DNA from 4 places in the Clostridium sp. JNZ X4-2 genome. Region 1 is predicted to be linked to each of the others. Evidence: a T-box and tRNA genes for the amino acid it is inferred to sense, from the RefSeq annotation. Region 1 holds a T-box; the other regions hold tRNA genes.
The links. A T-box is a leader RNA that pairs with one kind of tRNA and senses whether it is charged. The one in region 1 lies ahead of leuS (leucine--tRNA ligase), so its partner is inferred to be a tRNA-Leu.
Positions count from the first base shown of each region.

Region 2: it encodes a tRNA-Leu, which carries the amino acid that the T-box ahead of leuS (leucine--tRNA ligase) is inferred to sense. The anticodon was not compared.
Region 3: it encodes a tRNA-Leu, which carries the amino acid that the T-box ahead of leuS (leucine--tRNA ligase) is inferred to sense. The anticodon was not compared.
Region 4: it encodes a tRNA-Leu, which carries the amino acid that the T-box ahead of leuS (leucine--tRNA ligase) is inferred to sense. The anticodon was not compared.

Region 1 is NZ_CM142685.1:3,221,574-3,224,787, forward strand. It holds gene ACYUJ6_RS15495 (J domain-containing protein) at 1-271, shown strand, start outside; gene ACYUJ6_RS15500 (hypothetical protein) at 295-813, shown strand; tRNA gene ACYUJ6_RS15505 (tRNA-Gln) at 892-966, shown strand; T-box leader at 1,069-1,276, shown strand; gene leuS (leucine--tRNA ligase) at 1,339-3,214, shown strand, end outside.
Region 2 is NZ_CM142685.1:2,544,465-2,547,678, reverse strand. It holds gene ACYUJ6_RS12250 (amino acid permease) at 81-1,496, opposite strand; tRNA gene ACYUJ6_RS12245 (tRNA-Leu) at 1,865-1,951, shown strand; gene ACYUJ6_RS12240 (hypothetical protein) at 2,114-2,344, shown strand; gene ACYUJ6_RS12235 (GntR family transcriptional regulator) at 2,573-3,214, shown strand, end outside.
Region 3 is NZ_CM142685.1:2,584,868-2,588,081, forward strand. It holds gene ACYUJ6_RS12440 (spore coat protein) at 1-34, opposite strand, end outside; gene ACYUJ6_RS12445 (spore coat associated protein CotJA) at 473-664, shown strand; gene ACYUJ6_RS12450 (spore coat protein CotJB) at 682-936, shown strand; gene ACYUJ6_RS12455 (manganese catalase family protein) at 949-1,521, shown strand; tRNA gene ACYUJ6_RS12460 (tRNA-Leu) at 1,616-1,700, opposite strand; gene ACYUJ6_RS12465 (lytic transglycosylase domain-containing protein) at 1,741-2,328, opposite strand; gene coaE (dephospho-CoA kinase) at 2,372-2,971, opposite strand; gene polA (DNA polymerase I) at 2,995-3,214, opposite strand, start outside.
Region 4 is NZ_CM142685.1:209,535-212,748, forward strand. It holds gene ACYUJ6_RS01205 (VanW family protein) at 106-1,263, shown strand; tRNA gene ACYUJ6_RS01210 (tRNA-Leu) at 1,325-1,411, shown strand; gene ACYUJ6_RS01215 (DMT family transporter) at 1,828-2,712, shown strand; gene ACYUJ6_RS01220 (hypothetical protein) at 2,731-3,214, opposite strand, start outside.

The DNA.
Region 1 (3,214 bases):
AAGAGATGCCGAGTGGAATTATCTAATGGGAATTTTGAATATGAGAAGGGGCTGGTATAATGATGCCTATAATAATTTAAGCACCGCCTGCAGACTGGAACCCAATAATTTCAAGTATCAAAGTGCATTCAACAAATTATCGGGAATGAATAATTCCTACAGACAGCCTTATTATGGAAATCAAAGAAGAGATCCTGACATATGTAATATTTGTGCTACATTATACTGTCTGGATTGTCTTTGCGGCGGTGGAGACTGCGGCGGATGTTAATAAAATAACGAGGTGATTTTAAAATGGCAGAAAAAACAAATACCGCTTCCAATATAGCTAAAGGGGGACTTTTAACTACTATTGGAGTTATTCTGGTGTATATAAGCGGCATAGTTCCTTTAAACAAAGGTTCACTACTGGTTTTGTCTTCCTTGCTTATCCCCCTGGGTGTATTGATTACGGATTTGAAAAATGCCTTTACAATTTATGCTGCCACTTCCATCTTATCCCTGCTCATATGTGGACTTAAAATGGCAGTAATCTCTTATATAATATTTTTTGGCCTTTATGGACTTGTTAAATATTATATTGAAAAATTGGGAAAACTGCCTTTTGAAATCATATTGAAGCTGATTTTTTTTAACTTATGTATAGCTTTGCTGTTTTTAATATACAGCCTGTTTTTTCCCGAGCTTTTAAAAATAAAATTTCCTCTGTATATAGTTATAATAGGAGTACAGATAGTATTTTTGATATATGATTATCTATTAACCCTATTTATAAATTATATAGATAAATATATCTTAAGAAGACTTAAATAATACAAATTTTACTCTATTATGCTATTGACATATAAATTTTTGATGATATAATATTGAGTGTTGAGATTCACATAATGTTGCCCATTAGCCAAACGGTAAGGCACCTGTCTCTGGAACAGGCATGTGTTGGTTCGAATCCAGCATGGGCAGCCATAAGAGAACTCTTTATTCAAAGGGTTCTTTTTTAAAATAAGTTTTTAAATTATTTCTTGACAAAGTATTACTTAATATTATAAAATGTGAAATAAACCAATATATGTAGCTTTGAAGAAGGAGTAGTAGTATTTATACCACTAAAAGAGAACTGTTGTCAGGTGAAAAACAGTGTGAGGATGATATGAACTCACCTTAAGAGCTTATCTGAAAAAATCAGGTACGGTAAAAAGCCGTTATTTTTTAAGGGAAACCAGTTTACTGGTTTAATTAGAGTGGTACCGCGGGAGCTTGGCTTTTCGTCTCTTAAAATTTAAGAGATGAAAAGCTTTTTTAATTTTATCTGAGATTAAAAGCAAAGGAGAAGATTTTATGTACAGTGTTAAAGTTGATAAAAAGTGGCAAGAAAAATGGGAAAAGACAAATCTTTATAAATTTGATGAGAATCATGTGGATAATAAATTATATGTTTTAGAGATGTTTTCCTATCCATCCGGGAGCAAATTACATGCCGGTCATTGGTTTAACTATGCCCCTGTAGATTCCTGGGCCAGGTTAAAAAAAATGCAGGGATATAATGTATTCCAACCTATGGGATTCGATGCATTTGGCCTTCCTGCTGAAAACTATGCTATAAAAACTGGAATTCACCCAAAAGATTCTACTGAAAAAAATATTAAAACCATGGAAACCCAGCTTAAATCCATGGGAGCAATGTTCAACTGGGAAAATGAAGTTATTACCTGCCATCCTGATTATTATAGATGGAACCAATGGCTATTTATACAGCTGTATAAACACGGATTGGCCTATAGAAAAAATGCACCTGTAAACTGGTGTCCCAGCTGCAAAACAGTACTTGCCAATGAACAGGTGAAGGAAGGCTGCTGTGAGCGCTGCGGCACTGAAGTCACTAAAAAGGATTTAACACAATGGTTCTTTAAAATTACTGACTATGCAGAAGAGCTCCTCCAGGATCTGGATAAAATAGATTGGCCATCAAAAACAAAAGCCATGCAGAGACACTGGATAGGCAAATCTACAGGTACAAATGTTACCTTCAAGGTAGTAGATTCTGCCATAGAATTCAGTGTATTTACAACAAGGGTTGATACCCTGTTTGGTGTTACCTATGTAGTTATATCTCCTGAAAACAACCTGGTTGATAAAATAACTAAAGAAGCCTACAGAGACAAGGTGGAAAAATATAAAGAACTGGCTAAAAAACAGACTGAGATTGAGAGACAGTCAATTACAAGAGAAAAAACCGGTGTATTCACTGGTTCTTATGCTGTAAATCCTATAAATGGGAGAAAGGTTCCTATATGGGTAGGAGATTATGTACTCAGCACTTACGGTACTGGTGCCGTAATGGCAGTTCCAGCCCATGATGAAAGAGATTTTGAATTTGCTACAAAATATAAATTGCCTATTGAAAGAGTTATAGCTGGAGGAGATTCCCTTCCATATGTACAATATGGCAAGATGATTAACAGTGGTAAATTCAATGGATTGTCCACCGTAGATGGTAAAAAGGCCGTAACCGAGGAACTGGAGAAAATTGGCCTGGGTTCCGGAAAAGTAAATTACAGGCTGAGGGACTGGCTGGTATCAAGGCAGAGGTACTGGGGAACTCCTATTCCAGTAGTTTATTGTGAAAAATGCGGAATAGTCCCGGTACCAGAGGATCAACTTCCAGTAGAACTCCCTTACAATGTGGAATTTTCCCCTGATGGGAAATCTCCTCTTTTAAAATCAAAGGAATTTATAAACACCACCTGTCCCCACTGCGGAGGGCCTGCAAGAAGAGAGGCTGACACCCTGGATACCTTTGTATGCTCTTCCTGGTATTACTTGAGATATGCCGATAATAAAAACAGTACAAAGGCTTTTGATAAAGATAAGATAGATAAAATGCTTCCTGTAGATATGTATGTAGGCGGACCTGAACATGCATGTATGCATCTCCTGTATGCCAGATTTATCACTAAAGCACTTAGAGACATGGGCTTTTTAAACTTTGATGAACCCTTCCTGTCTTTAAGACATCAGGGCATAATACTTGGGCCTGATGGTCAGAAAATGAGTAAATCCAAGGGCAATACCATATCTCCTGACAGCTGTATACAGCAATACGGATCAGATGTGTTTAGAATGTATCTGATGTTCGGCTTTGATTACTCCGAAGGCGGCGCCTGGAGTGAAGACGGAATCAAGTCCATGAATAGATTCATAGATAGAATAGAAA
Region 2 (3,214 bases), 680 kb from region 1:
TTATTTTAAATTTATTGTACTACAGTAATAAAAATTTGTAAATTAAATTAAATAAAAACTAAAAGATGTTGAAATAAATTTTATTTTTCTGAGGTTGGTTGTCCAGAATTTGAGGTTTTAGGGTTGACATTCTTTTTATTTAAACCAAGTATAAAGTAGAAAGCTAATAAAAGTATGAACCAGATACACCCTACAATAAGAGCAATCATAGTATCTTTGCTGAAAGCTAACATTACAATAACAAAAGCTAGAAAGGCGAGTACAATCCAGTTGAGATAAGGGTATCCGAACATTGGAAAATGTAACTTATTTACTTCCTCTGGAGTAAGTCTTTTTCTGAACTTCAATTGAACTATTAAGATTATTCCCCAAACCCAAATTGCACCAAGTGTAGCTACACTTGTAACATAAGTAAATACCTTTCCAGGGAATAAATAGTTAAGTACAACTCCAATTAAAAGAAAAAGTGCAGAAATTATGATACCATTAGTCGGAACATGACTTTTGCCTAATTTACCAAACATTTTTGGTGCTGTTCCCTGAAGGGAAAGATTATAGAGCATACGCCCTGTACTGAAAATACCACTGTTGCAGGAAGATAAAGCTGCAGTCAATACTACAAAGTTTATAATACCTGCTGCTGCTGATATACCCAGTTTACTAAAAGTTAAGACAAAAGGACTTCCAGTTGTGCCAAGAGTGTTCCATGGATAAAGGGACATTATTACAAAAAGTGCTCCTACATAAAATATAAGTATTCTCCAAAATACCTTGTTGATAGCCGATGGTATCGTTTTCTCCGGATTTTTTGCTTCTCCTGCTGTAACACCTATAAGTTCTGTGCCAAGGTAAGCAAACATAACCATTGTTACTGCAAGCATAGGTCCCCATCCACCTTTAGGGAAAAATCCTCCGTGTGACCATAGATTTGAAATACCAATAGGCTTTCCGCCGTTACCCAGGCCAAATATAATCATAAGCAGACCTAATACTATCATTGCAATAATTGTAACTACTTTAATAAGTGCAAACCAGAATTCAAATTCACCATAGGCCTTTACTGCAATTAGATTTACGCATGTCATTACAACAAGTGCTGCCAGTGCAGGTATCCACTGGGGCATGGTCGGAATCCAGAATTTAACGTATACACCTACAGCAGTAATTTCAGCCATACAGGTTACCACCCACATGAACCAGTATGTCCATCCAGTCATGTAACCCGCCAATGGTCCTATGAATTCGTTGGCATAGGCACTAAAGGATCCAGAAACAGGATAGGAAGTTGCCAGCTCACCTAAGGCCCTCATTATAACAAACATAGCAAAACCAGCTATAACATAGACGAATAGAATTGCCGGTCCAGCCGTTTGAATAGCAGTGGCAGATCCTAGAAATAAACCTACACCAATAGCGCCGCCAAGTGCAATCAGTTGAATGTGACGTTCTTCTAGACCACGTTCAAGGTCTTCATTTAATGCGTCTTGTTTACTCATCGTATTCCTCCTTAGTAGTTATATAGACTCTATAATAAGTAATAAAAAATATTTAATTGAATTTAAGTCACCTCCGTTAATCATTATACATTATTTAGAATATTCTTAAATAAATAGTATCATATTTTTTATTTATTCACAACTACTATTTCAAATTTCTGTGAATTAACAATTATTTTATATTTAAGTTATATTATTTAAAAAAATGTGTAAATAATATAATGAAAACCGTATATTATCTTAAAATACAAATGCATTATGAAAATAATATTCATTTTAAAAATTATTCTAAAAAATAGGACAGATTTGTATTTTATAATTACCTCTTGACCTTCAATAATATTTGTGATATCATAATTTTGTTACATGCCGAAGTGGTGGAATTGGCAGACGCAACGGATTCAAAATCCGTCGTTGGTGACAACATGCGGGTTCGACTCCCGCCTCCGGCACCATGAATATCAATGTTTAAGAGCATTTTGGAATTTATTCCAAAATGCTCTTTTTGGGTTTATGTCCTCCAAATGTCCTCCAAAAAAATATCACAAATTAAAACAGATTAAAGCAAAATAGCAAAAACCTGTATGTAGTTCAGGGTTAATGCATGAGTAAATAAAGTGTTAAAATGGCTAAAAGAGTTAGCCAATGACAGTTCAGATAAAAGTGTTAAACTTGCAGCTAACCAGTATGTTATGAATAGAGTGTATGGAAGTCCGGCATCAGTAATTGAAACTTATAATGATGGAAATGAGGACGATATAAATGAGAAGAAACAGATACAAATATTTACAATATATATTTACACTGTATTTTACGCATTTGTATATAAAAATAAACTCTCGTGTTAAATATATTTTTGTAGATTAGGAATAATTTCAATTTTACCATCATAAGTATTTTATATAACAGATTTTTCTCATTCAGGATCAATCTATTGATTGCAAGAAAGAGCATATTGATGATTTTCAATACTCGAAACAAATGGTATATTATATTTCACTTGCATTTAATATACTGGGGGAATTATAATTAATTATGTAGAATTGTATTAAAATGTTTTGAGGGAGGTAGTGCAAGTGGAATATCAATTTTCACCTATAAGGTTTGATAACAGGGGTTATATTCGGGATTCGGTATTTTCTATTTTGCGAAATGCAATATTAGATGGCAAATTGGAACCAGGTCAGCGATTAGTGGAACGCAATATTGCAGATCAGTTGAAAATAAGCAGGACTCCGGTACGTGAAGCAATCCGTCAACTCCAATATGAAAGGCTGGTAACTTATATTCCGCGTAAAGGCGTAGTGGTTTCAGGGTTTAGTAAGGATGATATTGAGGAGATTCAGCTTATCAGAACTACACTGGAAGCATTAAGCTGCAGTATTGCAGCTGTGAAAATCAGTAATAAGGAATTAGATTATCTAACTTCAATTATTAACCAGATATCAGATAAATCTGAAAAGGTGAACAATGGAAAACTGAGCTCGTTGAATAAAAAATTTCATGAATGTATCTGGAAAGCAGCAGATAGTCCTCATTTATATTATTTTATAAACACACTTTGTGAATATGTCAATAAATTCACCCATTTAACTTATACTAAACCTGGAAGAATTGAAGAAGTAGTATTGGAACATAATGAAATAGTTGATGCTTTACAAAAACATGATGGTGCCGCTGCCTATGAGGCCATGAAAAAGCATGCGGAAAAATCTGGA
Region 3 (3,214 bases), 640 kb from region 1:
GCAATCTTTCTTTGTTTGTTAAATTTATTGACATAAAAACACCTCCAAATTTATTTTGTATAATAAAGGATGATTTTATACCTAAAAAAATACTTCAAATAAAATATAATTTTATTTGAAGCAATAGAAGTTCTTCAATCGTATAATATAGTAGAAAGATTTATGTAAGCTCCTAATAAATATAAAATATATAAGTGGAGGGTACACAGATTATATAGCTAAAATTTTCTAGGAGTTTACACAATCTTATTTACCCATAGTCATTATTATACTCAATTCCATATATTTTAATAACATTATCCAAGATGATTATATCATTAAACGGGAATATTTAAAACCTCTATTGATAAATTTATAAAAGCAAATACATATTAATTTATCCGGAATAAGTTTTATGTGCACAATTTATGTTAACACAATTCAAAGCCATGAATATATTATCATTGTAAAGAAAATATAAGAGGTGAAAATAGTGCATTCAAAATTTGTTCCCTATATGGATCCCGAATATATATCCCCTTCTATGTTTCCAGCTGACTCAGGCAAAAGTTTGGCAAGAGCCTATGTACCTATGCAGCCTTATATAGGATTACTTCCTTTAAATACAGCCCTGGAGAAGGGTACTGTATTCCCTAATCTGGTTATACCTTATCCCGAAAATTAAGATAGGAGGAAATAAACATGAAGGATGGTAAGAAATTATTAGATAAAATCAGGCAAGTTGAATTTGCTGCAGTAGATCTAAATATTTTTCTGGATAATTTTCCTGACAATAAAAAAGCCCTTGCCGATTATAACACTTTGTCAAAACAGCTGATGTATCTTAAAAAGGAATATGAAGTAAATTTCGGTATGCTTACTAATTTCGGATTTAGTCAAAGCGAATATCCTTGGTCATGGACAGATAAACCTTGGCCCTGGGAGCCTGACAAATAGGAGGTCTCATATATGTGGATTTATGAAAAAAAATTAGAATATCCTGTTAATATTAAAAGCAAAGATATACGAATGGCTAAATACCTTGTAGCTCAATACGGAGGACCTGATGGAGAACTAAGTGCTTCTCTCAGATATTTGAATCAGCGCTATACCATGCCTACCGGCAAAACCAAAGGTTTACTTACTGATATTGGCACTGAAGAACTGGCTCATGTGGAAATTATAGGTGCCATGGTATATCAACTGATAAAAGATGCCACTGTATGCGAATTGGAGGAAGCAGGCCTGGGAGGGCATTTTGTTCAGCATGGACGTGCACTTTACTGGCAGGATGCAAATGGAGTTCCCTGGACTGCCGCCTATATAACCGCTACAGCAGATCCAATAACAGATCTACATGAGGATATGGCAGCTGAACAAAAAGCCAGAACAACTTATGAGCATTTGATAACCTTAACGGACGATCCTGATATAATAGATGTTCTCAAATTCTTGTGGGCTAGGGAAGTTGTTCACTTTCAGCGCTTTGGAGAAGCTCTTGTTCAGGTCCAGGATAAGATGGATTCCAAAAAGTGTTTTTAAATCACACCCATTATTGAAAGAAAAAACTTTCAGTAAATCCAATATCTGCCAGCACCTAAAAATGCTGACAGATATTTATGTACATATTCAATATTGGTGCGAAAGACGGGACTTGAACCCGTACGATTTTACTCACACGCCCCTCAAACGTGCGCGTCTGCCTGTTCCGCCACTCTCGCATACAATAAATATTATAATAACTTTTCACATAGTTGTCAACTAAAATTTTTCAGAAATTTTCACCAGAGACATACCTAAAAAAGCTTCCCCGTATAAATACTTATAGACTTTATAACTAACCTCCACCTTTTTAATATACTTGTCTGTTTCTTTAAAAGGTATATAGTGAAGATTTTCTCCATCTGCTGAATGTTGAGAGTCCTTAAGCCATTTCTGCACATTGCCCCTTCCTCCATTATAAGCGGCTAGAACAAGTTTCATGTTACCGTTAAACTCCGTTTTTAAATTGTTCAAATACCAGCATCCCATTTTAATATTAAACTCCGGATCATTTAACATATCCTCTCTAAAATCCCTTATATTCATTTTCTCTGACGCCCATTTTGCAGTATCTGGAGTTATCTGCATAAGACCTATGGCATTTTTATTGGATCTGATATCTGCTTTAAAATTGCTTTCCGTTTTAATCACAGCCATTACAAAATGTGGATCCAAATCATATTCTTTGGAATACTTCACTATATAACCTGAATACTTTAAAGGAAAATAGTATCTTATAATATTCTTTGCATTTAATACTGCCATTATTATTAACATAATCACTACTATTTTACTTATATATTTCAATTTCATCTATGCCCTAAATATTATTTTAAGGCACTTCACCCCCCTATAATTTCATATTTATCTTATTAAATATCTCCTCCAGCTGCCTTTTGGTTTCCTCCAATGTATATGAATTATCCAATATAAAATCCGCATATTTTTTCTTTTCTTCTAAAGGCATTTGAGAATTTATTCTATGGATTATCTGAAGCTCCGTCAACTTATCTCTTTTTTTTACCCTGCATATTTGAACGCTGCTGTTTACCCAAACCAGTAAAATTAAATCCAAATATTTATAAAATCTATTTTCTATAAGAGTAGCTCCGTCTACTATACAAATCCTTTCATTATTTTTTTCCAGTTTATCAATACTGTCTAATATTTCTCTTTTAATAAAGGGCATTATAATATTTTCATATTTTACTCTTTCATATTCACATGAAAATATATGATCTCCAAATTCTTTTCTTTTAAGTTTTCCTGAAGCATCTATAAATTTTCCCCCGAAAATTGATTTTATCTTATGAATTATAACAGGATATTTCTCAATTACATTTCTGGCTATATCATCTGCATCTATTATTTTAACACCCTTTTCCCTAAGCATATTGGAAACAGTGCTTTTTCCGCTTCCTATACCTCCAGTAAGTCCTATTTTAATCACAGCCATCCCTCTTTTAACACTTCTTATTTAGCCTCATACCAATTGCTGCCTATACTTATATCCACTTCAAGAGGAACTTTCAAATCCAATACATTTTCCATTTCCTCTTTCACAATACCCTTCACTTTTTCAAGTTCTTCCTTATATACATTCAAGATCAATTCATCATGTACCTGAAGTATTAATTTACTTTTTAAATTACCCTGTTCCAATCTCCTGTACACATTAACCATGGCTATTTTT
Region 4 (3,214 bases), 550 kb from region 1:
ACTGCATTTATTTTAAAAACAATATAATAAATTAATAATTTTTTACATACAAAAAATCATTACACTATAGTATAATAACTATGTGAAAGTAAAGAGGTGATGAAAATGGCTCAAAAAAGGCAGTCAAAAAAATCAAAGAAAGTTTTAAAAAACAAATTGATAGTATCAGCTATATGTGTTTTAGCTATTTTTATAAGTATAAGCTGCGGATTTATAGTATATCATTATAATGATATAAAATACTGGAATGACTTGGTTTACCCTAAGGTTTTTGTAAATAATGTGGACCTCTCGGGAAAAACCAAAGCAGAGGCCGAGAGCATAATAAAAAAGCAGTATTCCGATAAAATACAGCAGAAGAAGATTTATGTAATTGTGGGAGATAAAAAATACGAGCTGCCATATTCAAAATTAAGCCCGGGGTACAATATAGATGAAGTGGTAAGTGAAGCTTATTCCTATGGAAAAGATGACAATATATTAAAAAAATACAGTCTGCTGAAAGAACCTAAGGTTGTAAACTATAAATTAAAATTTTCTTATAATGTAAAGCCGGTAAAAGCTTTGGCAGATGAAATTGAAAATGAAGTCAACTCAGATCCTGTGAATGCATCTTTGAGGATGGGGAGCATTGGTTTTGAGGTAACACCGCAGCAGGATGGTATTAAGCTTAAAAAAGAGGATTTGGAAAAAGAATTATCTTCTAAGATAGATGGAAGTATAGGTCAGAATTTAAGTGTAAAAGCAAAGTTAGAAACTATTCCAGCTTCAATAAAGCAAGATGAACTTAAAACTGTAGATACATTGATATCAAGTTTTAGTACAAACTATGGTTCCATATCTTCTTCTGAAAGAGCAAATAACATAGCACTTGCTACTAAAAGTATAAATGGGTGCGTAATAATGTCAGGGGGTACTTTTAGCTTTAATGGGGTTGTAGGACAGAGGACTGCGGCTAAAGGTTATGAAGCGGCTCCGGTTATTATTGGCGACAAGGTGGAATCAGGGCTGGGTGGAGGAATATGTCAGGTGTCCACAACTTTATATAATGCCGTATATAAAGCAGGGCTTACCTCTACGGAAAGAGTACATCACACTCTTCCTGTGCATTATGTGGGAGAAGGAATGGATGCTACAGTAGATTATGGGAACATAGATTACAAATTCAGAAATGACTTTAAATACCCTGTATATATAGAAGGATATACTTCTGGGGGAAATGTAGTGTTCAATTTGTATTCAAATTCTGCTGTGGCAAAATAAAAAAATGTAATTATATATTAACTTATTTAAAAAAGTGTGATATAATAATTAAGTAATTTGTGCGGATATGGCGGAACTGGCAGACGCGCTAGATTCAGGTTCTAGTGAAAGAAATTTCATGCAGGTTCAAGTCCTGTTATCCGCACCAATTTAATTGGCAATACAATGTGCGGCTTTTTAAGTCAGTATTTATAAGAGTTGAGGGAGTTTTGAATGAAAAATTCAAAACTCCTATTTTTTATGTATTAAATTAAATTCAAGGCTGGTAACCTGGTGAGTAGCCTGCTCTTTGCTTAATCCAATATATGCGGAAGCTGTGAGTGGAATCAGCAATCCACCAGGACAGCAGGGGTCCTCGTATATATAAAGTACTATGGACAAAGGGTGTATAATATTTTATATATCATAATAATGAGGGGGTAAATAAAGTGTATTATTTTAACTTATTTGAGAATGATCAACCAGCTGCTCATCTTTAAACCGAGATGAGGATTAACAGTTAAATCAATATGCCTCGTCTTGGATATTATTTTACATAAAATAATGAGATAGAGGTATTTAATAATGAAAAAAAGATTGATTGGTTCCATATATTTATTTTTAGCAGCTGCTATATGGGGAGGAATGTATGTAGTCAGCAAGTATATACTGCAATTTGTACCACCTGTCACTTTAGTATGGCTTAGATATGTTATTGCATTTACAGTATTGTTTATAACACTTATGTTTATTCAATATAAAAAGGGATCTAAAGTGGTTATGAAAAAGAAGGACTGGCTCCTCATAGCATGGATAGGGTTTATAGGCTATTTTATTTCCATATGTCTGCAGTTTATAGGCACAAAGTTGTCCGATGCCCATATGGGCTCTTTGATCACAGCGTCAACACCTGTTTTTGTAATTTTATTTGCCAGATTTATTTTAGGTGAACTATTTACCAGAAAAAAAATTATTTCACTTGTACTTGCCACAGCAGGAGTTATTATAGTCATTGGATTGGATGCCATGTTTATGAAACATATTTTAGGCAATATAGTTCTTGTTGGAGCTGCAGTTACCTGGGCCCTATTGTCTGTTTATGTGAAACTTGCATCCAAACGATTGGATTCTCTGAGTATAACTACTTATGCCACATTGTTTGCATTGATATTTACTACACCATTTATGATGGCACAACATAATAATTTTTCATTGATTTTGGGTAATAGACAGATTATGCTGGGCTTGATTTACCTTGGAATTGTAGCTACTGCCGGTGCATTTTTTTTGTGGAATAAGGGAATTGAAGTTATGGATGCTGGAATTGGTTCTCTATTTTTATTTTTTCAGCCTGTTACAGGTTCAATCTTAGGGTGGATTTGTCTTGGAGAAAAACTTACTTCCAGCTTTTTTATAGGTGGAATGTTTATAGTTATTGCAGTGTGCATAGCTGCTAAAGAAGATAATTAAAGTTAATAAAAAATGCTATTACATAGTTTTCTGATGTAATAGCATTTTATCTATAATATCATGTATCTGTTCCCAATTGAAAACTCTTGTTATATTTTCGTCTAATTCCATCTGATTGTAGTTTGTATTCATTAAAAGTACTTTGAATCCACTTTGAGACAGCTGTAGAGAATTTTCATAACTGTCTTCTATAAAGATATCACAACTTAATTTTTTGGCCATATCCACTTTATAAGTAGTACCTAACACAAAAACATTGTCATAGGGAATGCAGTTCTTTTTCAAATAGTGGTGAGTTAAAATTTCCAGATCCTTGTCTCTGGCAGTTACAAAATAAATATTGTGCTCCTCTATGAGTTCTTGAATTACTCTTTTTGCATCTTTACGTATATGCTCTTCTTTGCCGTGAAGCCTGAATTTGTTTTTATTGTAAAAGTCTATATACTCACTTTTGGGTATGCCCATGGCTTTACTGATATCATATTGTGTTATTTCATCAACA